Regions from separate parts of the Providencia xihuensis genome, predicted to be linked through region 2. Evidence: predicted binding sites of a transcription regulator. Region 2 holds the regulator's gene; each other region holds the start of a gene.
What was found. Region 2 encodes Fur, which represses iron uptake genes when iron is present. Its sites were predicted from a motif close to ATAATAATGAGAACNACTATCAA; they were not measured.

Region 1: the regulator Fur is predicted to act here: its motif matches at 1,968-1,990, upstream of sodA (superoxide dismutase [Mn]).
Region 3: the regulator Fur is predicted to act here: its motif matches at 1,801-1,823, upstream of ACE2AL_RS13080 (TonB-dependent receptor domain-containing protein).

The regions. Positions count from the first base shown of each region.
Region 1 is NZ_CP169565.1:77,344-80,637, reverse strand. Features, by position in the region: gene ACE2AL_RS00330 (ATP-binding cassette domain-containing protein) at 1-402, shown strand, start outside; gene yiiM (6-hydroxyaminopurine reductase) at 399-1,079, opposite strand; gene sodA (superoxide dismutase [Mn]) at 1,222-1,848, opposite strand; gene acs (acetate--CoA ligase) at 2,267-3,294, shown strand, end outside.
Region 2 is NZ_CP169565.1:3,151,462-3,154,755, forward strand. Features, by position in the region: gene ybfE (LexA regulated protein) at 27-320, shown strand; gene fldA (flavodoxin FldA) at 475-1,002, shown strand; gene fur (ferric iron uptake transcriptional regulator) at 1,269-1,718, shown strand; gene ACE2AL_RS14200 (polymer-forming cytoskeletal protein) at 2,393-2,926, shown strand; gene ACE2AL_RS14205 (OprD family outer membrane porin) at 3,133-3,294, opposite strand, start outside.
Region 3 is NZ_CP169565.1:2,891,900-2,895,193, forward strand. Features, by position in the region: gene ACE2AL_RS13080 (TonB-dependent receptor domain-containing protein) at 1-1,560, opposite strand, end outside; gene betA (choline dehydrogenase) at 1,938-3,294, opposite strand, start outside.

The DNA of each region.
Region 1 (3,294 bases), 1.4 Mb from region 2:
GAGCCTAATATTGATGACCGAGAGGTTAACACTCTGCTTTCACGGTTAAATTTTGAGGATATTCCTGATTTTTTAAACCGAGACGTCGGCGCGAGTGGTATGGCACTTTCAGGTGGGCAAAAACAGCGCCTATGTATTGCACGGCTACTTCTTCGCCATCCAGACATCATTTTAATGGATGAACCAACAGCAAGCCTTGATAACATCAATACTGCGTCAGTGATTGAACTCATTACTCAGGCCACACAACAAACACGTATTGTCGTCACCCATCACCCTCACCTTGCGTGTTTAGCAGATAACATCGTGTATATGGAAGATGGAGAGATTATTGCTCAAGGCAGCCATACGGAACTTATGACTGGTACGCCTTGGTACCAGCAATTTATCGGTCACTCCTAACTCCGTTTACCAAATAAACGGTGGCTAAATTCTTCAATACGATGATTATCGAGGCGGTTTTGCATCGTTAGGCTCCAACTGGCAGATAACCCCGCTGCACTGAGGAGTCTATGATATAGCTGTTCATCATAAGGGGCGTGAAATGCAATCATTATCGCCTCTTGTACTGAAACCTCACTGTTGCGGCTCAATAGGGTTATTGGTGAATTAGCACTGACATTCCCCGTTTTAATTACGCGATATAACCACCCACAACGGCCGTTGTCTTGCATGATTTGAGCGAAGTTTTCCACACCAGTTAGGCCGTTGAGCTTATAGCAAGGAGAGCGGGGTTGAGTAACCTGAATTCGCGCATCTCCCCATGCATAGATATCGCCAATAAATACATTCTCTTCGGTCATTCCCATCGTGGATATATTTTCACCAAATGTTGATGCCATAAACAAATCGTCTTGTTCAGGATACGCATTTAGCCAAAATTCATAATGGTCACGAGGATAGTGGCAAAGCGCTCTATCAGGCCCGCCATGAAAACGTGTTTCTGCTTGCTCATCGCCCTCTAACCCAAGCTGTCCCAACGCCAATAACCCATCTACCGCATGTTTATGAATCGCACTTCGACCGCAAGATTGCGTTGCTTGGACTTTACCGATAAAGACTTGGGGTAAGAATGACATGGGCGGCGCTCTCCACATAAATTGGTGACGAAGCCCTTATCATAAAGAATGCCAATCGAGATAACAATCAAATGGACAGGAAATAAAAAAGGCGCAGCACCATCGATGCTACGCCCACTTGTGACTTAATTAAAAAGTCTAATTATTTAGCTTTTGCTGCAAAACGTGCCGCTGCTTCGTCCCAGTTAACCACTGACCAGAACGCTTTGATGTAATCAGGACGACGGTTTTGGAATTTCAGGTAATATGCATGTTCCCACACATCTAAACCAATGATTGGGTAGCCTGAAGCGCCAGAAATCGCTTCACCCATTAATGGGCTGTCTTGGTTAGCAGTTGATACAACGGCTAATTTACCATCATCTTTCAGAACCAGCCACGCCCAACCAGAACCAAAGCGAGTTGCTGCGGCTTTCTCAAATAGCTCTTTGAATGCATCAACGCTACCAAAATCACGCTCGATAGCCGCTTTCAGGTCGCCTTTTAATTCAGTGTTTAATTTCAAACCTTTCCAGAACATGCTGTGGTTTGAGTGGCCACCCGCATTGTTACGCACAAAAGTACGTTGATCAGCTGGAATTTGGTCTAATTTTTGAATGAGAACGTCAATATCAAGACCTGCTAATTCAGGTAATTTTTCTAACGCCGTGTTGGTGTTAGTCACATAGGTTTGATGGTGCTTAGTGTGGTGGATTTCCATGGTTTGCTTGTCAAAATGTGGTTCCAACGCATCATAAGCATAAGGTAAAGCTGGTAATGTATAACTCATTTTATTGTCTCCAGTGACGTAAATACCACTATGTTTCTCATTTTCACCACAAGGTTCATAGGGTATGGCACTTGCGTAGTTTCGCACCTTGTGAATTTCTTTCTATTATAGTTATTTTACTGTTAATGAAAATCATTATCAAACCCATGTTAAAATTGTGGTCTTTTGCATTCCCTATGAGAATTAGTTTATACAGTAACTAATACCAATATCTGCACGATTTATTTTTCTTTACATCCAACAATTTCAATATTTTTAGGTTAATATTTCAATATGGGATTTAGCATCAAATGATAATCCTGCAAATCTCATTACAATTAATACGTGATCTTCCGCGCAAAAGAAAAACAAATTTATATTTCGTGCTTTAGTTAACTATTTTTTGACATAGTATTAACATCTGCAAGGAGATAATAATATGACTCAAATAACTAAACATCCCGTTCCTGCTGAAATTGCAAAAAATGCCCTGATTACAGAACAACAGTATAACGATGAGTACCGACGTTCGATTCAAGACCCTGAAGGATTTTGGGGCGAAAAAGGAAAAATCGTTGATTGGATTAAACCATATACCCGTGTCAAAAATACCTCTTTTGACCCTGGTCATATTGATATCCGCTGGTTTGAAGATGGCACTTTAAATTTAAGTGCAAACTGCTTGGATCGCCACCTGGCTGAAAAAGGCGATCAAGTAGCGATTATTTGGGAAGGCGATGATCCTTCATCGTCAAAAAATGTCACTTACCGCGAACTGCATCATGATGTGAGCCAGTTTGCGAACGTCTTAAAGAAACAAGGCATCCGCAAAGGGGATGTCGTGGCGATTTACATGCCAATGGTCGTCGAAGCGGCGGTCGCCATGCTAGCGTGTGCACGTATTGGTGCTATCCATACAGTCATTTTTGCGGGCTTCTCTCCTGAGGCGGTCTCTGGTCGCGTTATTGACTGTAAAGCGAAGCTGATTATCACCGCAGATGAAGGCTTACGCGCAGGGCGTGCGATTCCATTGAAGAAAAATGTGGATGACGCACTAGCTAACCCGCAAGTCACTACTGTTGCGAATGTCATTGTCTACCAACGTACAGGCAATGTTCCAAGCTGGGTAGAAGGACGCGACTTATGGTGGCATGATGTCACTCAAGGCGTTAGCGCTGATTGCCCACCAGAGGAAATGAGCGCGGAAGATCCGTTGTTCATTCTGTATACCTCTGGCTCAACAGGCAAACCCAAAGGGGTTCTTCACACCACTGGCGGTTATCTGGTTTATGCCACACTCACATTTAAATATACCTTTGACTACCATCCAGGTGAAGTCTACTGGTGTACTGCGGATGTAGGCTGGGTAACGGGTCATAGCTACTTACTCTATGGGCCATTATCCAATGGCGCAAAAACCGTGATGTTTGAGGGTGTGCCAAATTACCCATCCGTTAATCGAATGAG
Region 2 (3,294 bases):
GGCACACCCTTTTAGCAATTATAGACATGGCAAAAGAACAAACTGATCGTACAACTCTGGATTTGTTCGCTGAGGAACGAAGGCCTGGGCGACCTAAGACAAGCCCGCTATCACGGGATGAACAACTAAGGATAAACAAACGCAACCAACTAAAACGCGATAAAGTGAAGGGGTTGCGTCGAGTTGAACTTAAACTAAATGAAGAAGCTGTTACTGTGCTCAATCAGTTAGCTGAAGAAAAAAATATAAGCCGCAGTGAATTAATAGAAGAAATCTTGATGTCACAACTTCAGCACGTTGATGAGACAATACTCAAGTAACGCTCTCTTAGTAAATCACACAAATTTGACAGACTTATAAAAGTTTTTTCGCCAGAATAAGGCATAAAATTCTATTTATTTTCGTTCTAAATGAGTTCTAGAAGTTGAGAAATTCCTTCTTTCTCTCTTAGAAAAACAAGAGGTTAATCAGTTTATGGCAGTCATCGGTATTTTCTTCGGAAGTGATACAGGTAACACAGAAAATATTGCCAAAATGATCCAAGAAAGATTAGGCAAAGATGTAGCAGAAGTTCATGATATTGCTAAGTGTAGCAAAGAAGACATTGAGGCTTTTGACATTCTACTTCTTGGTATTCCAACTTGGTATTACGGCGAAGCACAATGTGATTGGGATGACTTTTTCCCAACATTAGAAGAAATTGATTTTGACGGTAAGCTTGTCGCGCTCTTTGGTTGTGGAGATCAAGAAGACTACGCAGAATATTTTTGTGATGCGATGGGCACAATTCGCGATATCATCGAGCCACGAGGTGCGGTGATTGTTGGACACTGGCCTACTGAAGGTTACCACTTCGAAGTTTCTAAAGGTATGGCGGATGACAACCACTTTATCGGCTTAGCGATTGACGAAGATCGCCAACCTGAATTAACAGATGAACGAGTGGATGCATGGGTCAAACAAATCTCTGAAGAAATGTCATTAGCTGAAATTCTCGGCTAGTCGATTAAAAATATGTGTTGCTGATAGATTGAATCATTTTCCGCTCAAAATGTACCACCTCAGAGCATCATTCAGTCTAAAATAATCGATTAAATATCCTTATTGGATAGACTTATAAGAGATTATCAAAATAATGAGACAATGCATGGTTTCTATTTTTATTTTCCATGCCTATAATTGTAAATCAGTTTAGAAGACAACTGGTTTTATGTTAAAAATGTCTCATTATTGTTAAATTTATGATTTAAGATACAGGACAAACCCGCATGACAGACAACAATAAAGCATTGAAAAATGCTGGACTCAAAGTCACTCTTCCAAGACTTAAGATTTTGGAAGTACTTCAGGAGCCTGAGTGCCACCACGTCAGTGCGGAAGATCTCTATAAAAAGCTGATCGACATGGGCGAAGAGATCGGGCTAGCGACTGTATACCGTGTATTGAACCAATTTGATGATGCAGGTATCGTTACACGCCATAATTTCGAGGGTGGAAAATCTGTATTCGAATTAACTCAGCAACATCACCATGACCACCTAATTTGTTTAGATTGTGGTAAAGTGATTGAGTTTACTGACGAGTCGATTGAAACCCGCCAAAAAAATATCGCTGCTCGCCATGGTATTAAACTGTCTAACCACAGCTTATACTTATATGGCCACTGTGCTGATGGTGATTGCCGCGATAACGCTGACGCACACGAAGCAAAAGAGTAATAAATTAATCGCCATCGTAACTTGATGGTGACCCATTCTTCAAAAGCCTGATGCTATCGTTATCAGGCTTTTTTATTGCATCAATTCACCGATAAATTAACCTTTTCCAGTTAGAATACCCATAATTTATCTTATTCACTTTATATTTATCACTAAAATATGTCATTAAGGTGAAATATTGAAGTGTTCTATAATAAGTTGCAATTCACTTCAAATCCTTTATATTGTTTGTCGGATAAATTCATCTCTCTATTTTAAAATATTTACAATGGTATCATAGTGATGCATAACGTCATTTAAAACATACATTGCATCTGTTTTTTATATCACTGTCATATGATTTATCTAATTAATGTCTAAAATAAGTTCAACATATTACGACCAAATTTTGGCTTGCTTTTAATTTAATAAGCAAGATTAGTGTAATAAAAAAGTTAAATTACAATTATATGATGTAATTCATATATTTTTAGCTAGACTTATTTGGATTACTCTCGTACTTCGTAAGAGATTAACTGATGAAAAAAACATATCTTTTTATTAACACTAGTTTTTTCTTCTGGTTTCTTACTTTAATAGGATGGTTTTTTCGTCATACTGCCATCACCTTATTTTCATTTGTATTATCAATTCTGTTCTTGATCTTATACTTCAATCAAAAAAAGGTAAGTAAAATGTTCACCAAAAGACAAAACAAACAAGCTCTAGAAGAAACAACTACAATTCGTGAACCTGATATTATTTCTAAGATAGAAGAACAAGTTACGATATCAACCCCAACGCTTAGTGAAGAAAAATCGAATACAATTATCTCAAGGGATGTTATGTTTGAAGGCAACATAACATCTAACGAGCAAGTGCATATTTACGGCAAGGTGGTTGGCAATATTACAGGGAAAGATAATACTGTAAAAGTTATGCTCAACGGCCAAGTGACGGGTAATATTACTTGTAAAGAATTGATTATTAATGGCCAAGTTGAGGGTGAGTGCGTCTCTGAGTCCATTAGTATCGAAAATAATGGCGAAGTCCATGGAACAATTCACTACAGCAGTTTATCGATTAAAAAAGGCGGCATCCTTTCAGGACAAGCTAAAGTCAAAAATAGTGTTTCTCATATGGATAAAGTCACAAAATTAAAAGATAAAATAAAACATGATACGCCTATCACTAATAATGAAGATGATAAAGGAATTGCTTCGTTATAATCATTTGTTTTTCTGTACTAGGATAATGACTACATATTAAAAATAAGGTGGATCTATCCCCACCTTATTTTTAAATTTCAAACTTTAAATATAAGTATATTTTCTTATTCTATTTAATAGTTTGATATTGCATATATATGCTATGTGTATTTTTAGTTGGTTACCATTATAGATATTACAATGGTAACCGCTATTTACTTAACTCATTAAAAAACCGTAAATGGCATCATTACCATAAATTTAATATCTTTTTCATCTTGGAAGATATTTCCATAACCACCACCATAACTAGGGATATCGGTATGATTATCATATTTGGTGAAGTGTAACTTAAAGAGAGTGTCTTTTGCTCGACCTGTTTGAACGGT
Region 3 (3,294 bases), 260 kb from region 2:
GGGTGTATAAGAATACGTTTGCCCAGAAACTGTGGTTTCAAATAGGCTTGGCTCACGGTAACTGTCTGAATACTTAGTATAGACATCCAACTCATCAGTCACATGAAAACGCACTTCACCTAAAAAATCATTTTTCGGGCCATAACTAATGCTTTTCCCTAACACATGGTCATCGACATCAAAAGAATGAATACGCCAACCTGCCAATGTACTAACCCACTCACCTTTATATTCCATATTGGTAAATGCCGACGTATTTTTTCCTTTTGCATTGCGTGTTACTGGCGTTAACTCCTCACCAGGGATCGTACCTTCTGGAGTCCATATCGGTTGGTATGTTTTGGTTAACGGCTTCGTTTTTTGTTCCATAAATTCCACGCCGTAAGTCACATTAATAGGGTAATTTGCAAACTCAGAAGTATTTTCTAAGTTAAAGCCCATGCGTTCATCGGTATAACGATGCTGATATTGGTTGCCATAATGTGCAGTAACATCATCGGTCGTGCCATTACGTTGCTTAAATTTACCTTTTGTCCACCACAAACCTAAATTCATATCCACCCACAATGAATCAGGTTTATAGGAATAATTCAATGATGCGGTATCGATATCTGCCGTTCCGAGTGACCACTGTGGCATTTTCCCGTCAGATTGATACCAATATGCAGCTAAAACTTCCCCTGCTTTTTGTTCATGACGGCGGTAATTTAATTCGATACTTGAATAAGGGTTAATATAGATATTGGTTTTTAACAGCGTTGATTGACTTTCATAACTGGTATTGACCACCTCTTGCCCAGGTTTTATGGGGGCATCTGTAGTTGAATATTTATGGTAGCCATTCTTCCCTGCCAAAAAGTTGCCTTGCTTTCTATCACTGTGAGCAATCAGTACATCGAATTTTTCATTTCGATACGCCATTCCCACTGTCACTGAACCATTATTAAAGTGAGAATTTTTAATCCCATTCGATAAGCGGTACTGTGATTCGTTTTTTTCATCTGATGCCACTGATGGACGGCGATTATTATTGTAAATATTCCCTTTAAATAAAAAACCGAATTGGTCACCTTGGGGGATAATACTATTCGCCGATAAGGTTTTTAATTTCACCGTTCCCCCGATAGCACCACCAGAGAATTTACTCATCGACGCCCCCTTTTCAATATTGATAGTATCGACCAAATCCATATCAATATAGGTTCTGTCCGTACTGCCTTGGTAGCCTCGCCATGTATTGGTAGATTGCAAGCTGCCATCAATAATAATCGGCACTCGCCCATTACCTTGCAAACCACGAATACCGATATCCAATGCACCCGCTTCATTTCGAGCATTATTAACCTGTAATGAACTTTCATTCGCAAATATATCGGAATTGGTTGTTCCTCGAACCGTTGAAACATCTTTGGTATCGATTTGTTTGCTATTCGACTTTATTTTACTGGCAGTGACCGTCAGTTTATCTTTCTGAGGTGTAGTTTGAGTTTCATCCGCAAATGCCGCACTTGATGAACAAATAACAAGTAAGCTAATTATTTTTTTATTTTGAAATATCATTTAAGTAATGCCTTCATTAATTAATGATTATTTTATTGAGACAATAAAACCCCGTACGGGCAGAGTTATATATCCCTACTGCCATACTGGAATTCATGAATTTTATTGTAGGTTTATATGTTACGCTTTAAATGAAGCCAACAGAAAAACCTTATTTATTGAATGGTTACGTGCCTATTCCCCCTATGAATGCAATAACCATTGAAATATACACCAATGATAATAATGATCAAGATAATAATGAATATCATTTGCATTATTATTATCATTATGTTGTTTATTAATAAAATCTTTATTCAAACGTAAAAAAAGCGACAATACTCAACGTATCGTCGCTTAAGGGAATTAAATGACCGCTAGTAGCTTAATATAATGCGTTATTTCTGAGGCTCCCTCCGAACAGGAGCGCCATCCGCTACATAATATTCTGCATCACTTGCTGCTAATGGAGAGCGATGACGAATTTTATCTGCAATTTTTTCGGCAATCATAATGGTCGTTGCATTCAAATTTCCCGTAATAATGAGCGGCATAATCGACGCATCGACTACTCGTAAGCCACTAAGCCCATGTACACGCCCTGAACCATCCACCACTGCCATATCATCATTGCCCATTTTACAGGTTCCGCAGGGATGAAATGCCGTTTCGGCTCGTTCCCGAACGAATGCGTCGAGTTCTTCATCCGTTTGAATGTGCTTACCAGGGCTAATTTCCTCTCCCCGATAAGGGTCAAGTGCTGGCTGCGCCATGATTTCTCGCGTGATACGTATTGCTGCGCGGAACTCTTCCCAATCCTGCTTTGATGACATGTAATTAAATAAAATGCTTGGGTGTTGACGTGGGTCTAATGAGGCTAAACGGACTCGGCCGCGACTTGGTGAGCGCATTGAACCCACATGAGCTTGAAAACCATGTAAATTTACCGCATTACTGCCGTTATAATTTATTGCTACAGGCAAAAAATGGAACTGAATATTCGGCCATGCAAATTTATCGCTGGTGCGTATAAAACCCCCAGCTTCGAATTGATTACTCGCACCAATCCCTGTGCCTTTAAATAACCACTGTGCACCAATCATCGGTTGGTTATACCATTTTAATGCGGGGTATAAAGAGACAGGCTGTTTGCATTCATATTGCAAATACATCTCAAGGTGATCTTGCAAGTTTTGCCCAACACCTTCTAATACATGCACTTTTTCAATATTAAATTCATCTAATACCTCTTCGGGGCCAACGCCTGAGCGCTGCAAAATTTGCGGGGAAGCTATTGCACCTGCACATAAAAGCACTTCCTTTTGCGCTTTTACCGTTATTGCCGTCGTGCTGTCACCTTGGTAATATTTGGCCCCTATCGCCTTTTTCCCTTCAAACTCAATGATATCTGTTGTTGCATGCGTCACGATTGTCAGGTTTTTTCGCCCTTTAGCTTGGTCTAAATAACCACGGCCTGTACTCGCACGTCGCCCTTGTGGTGTAACAGTGCGATCCATTGGGCCAAAACCTTCCTGTTGGTAACCATTTAAATCGTCAGTTCTTGGATAACCCGCTTGTACGCCAGCCTCCACCATCGCTTTAAACAGCACATTATTACCCGTTTTTGGTGTTGCGACACTCACAGGGCCATCTCCGCCGTGATAATCATTTGGCCCAATATCGCGGCTTTCTGCTTTACGAAAATAGGGTAAGCAATCAAGATAGCGCCAATCTTCAAGGCCTGGTGCTTGGGCC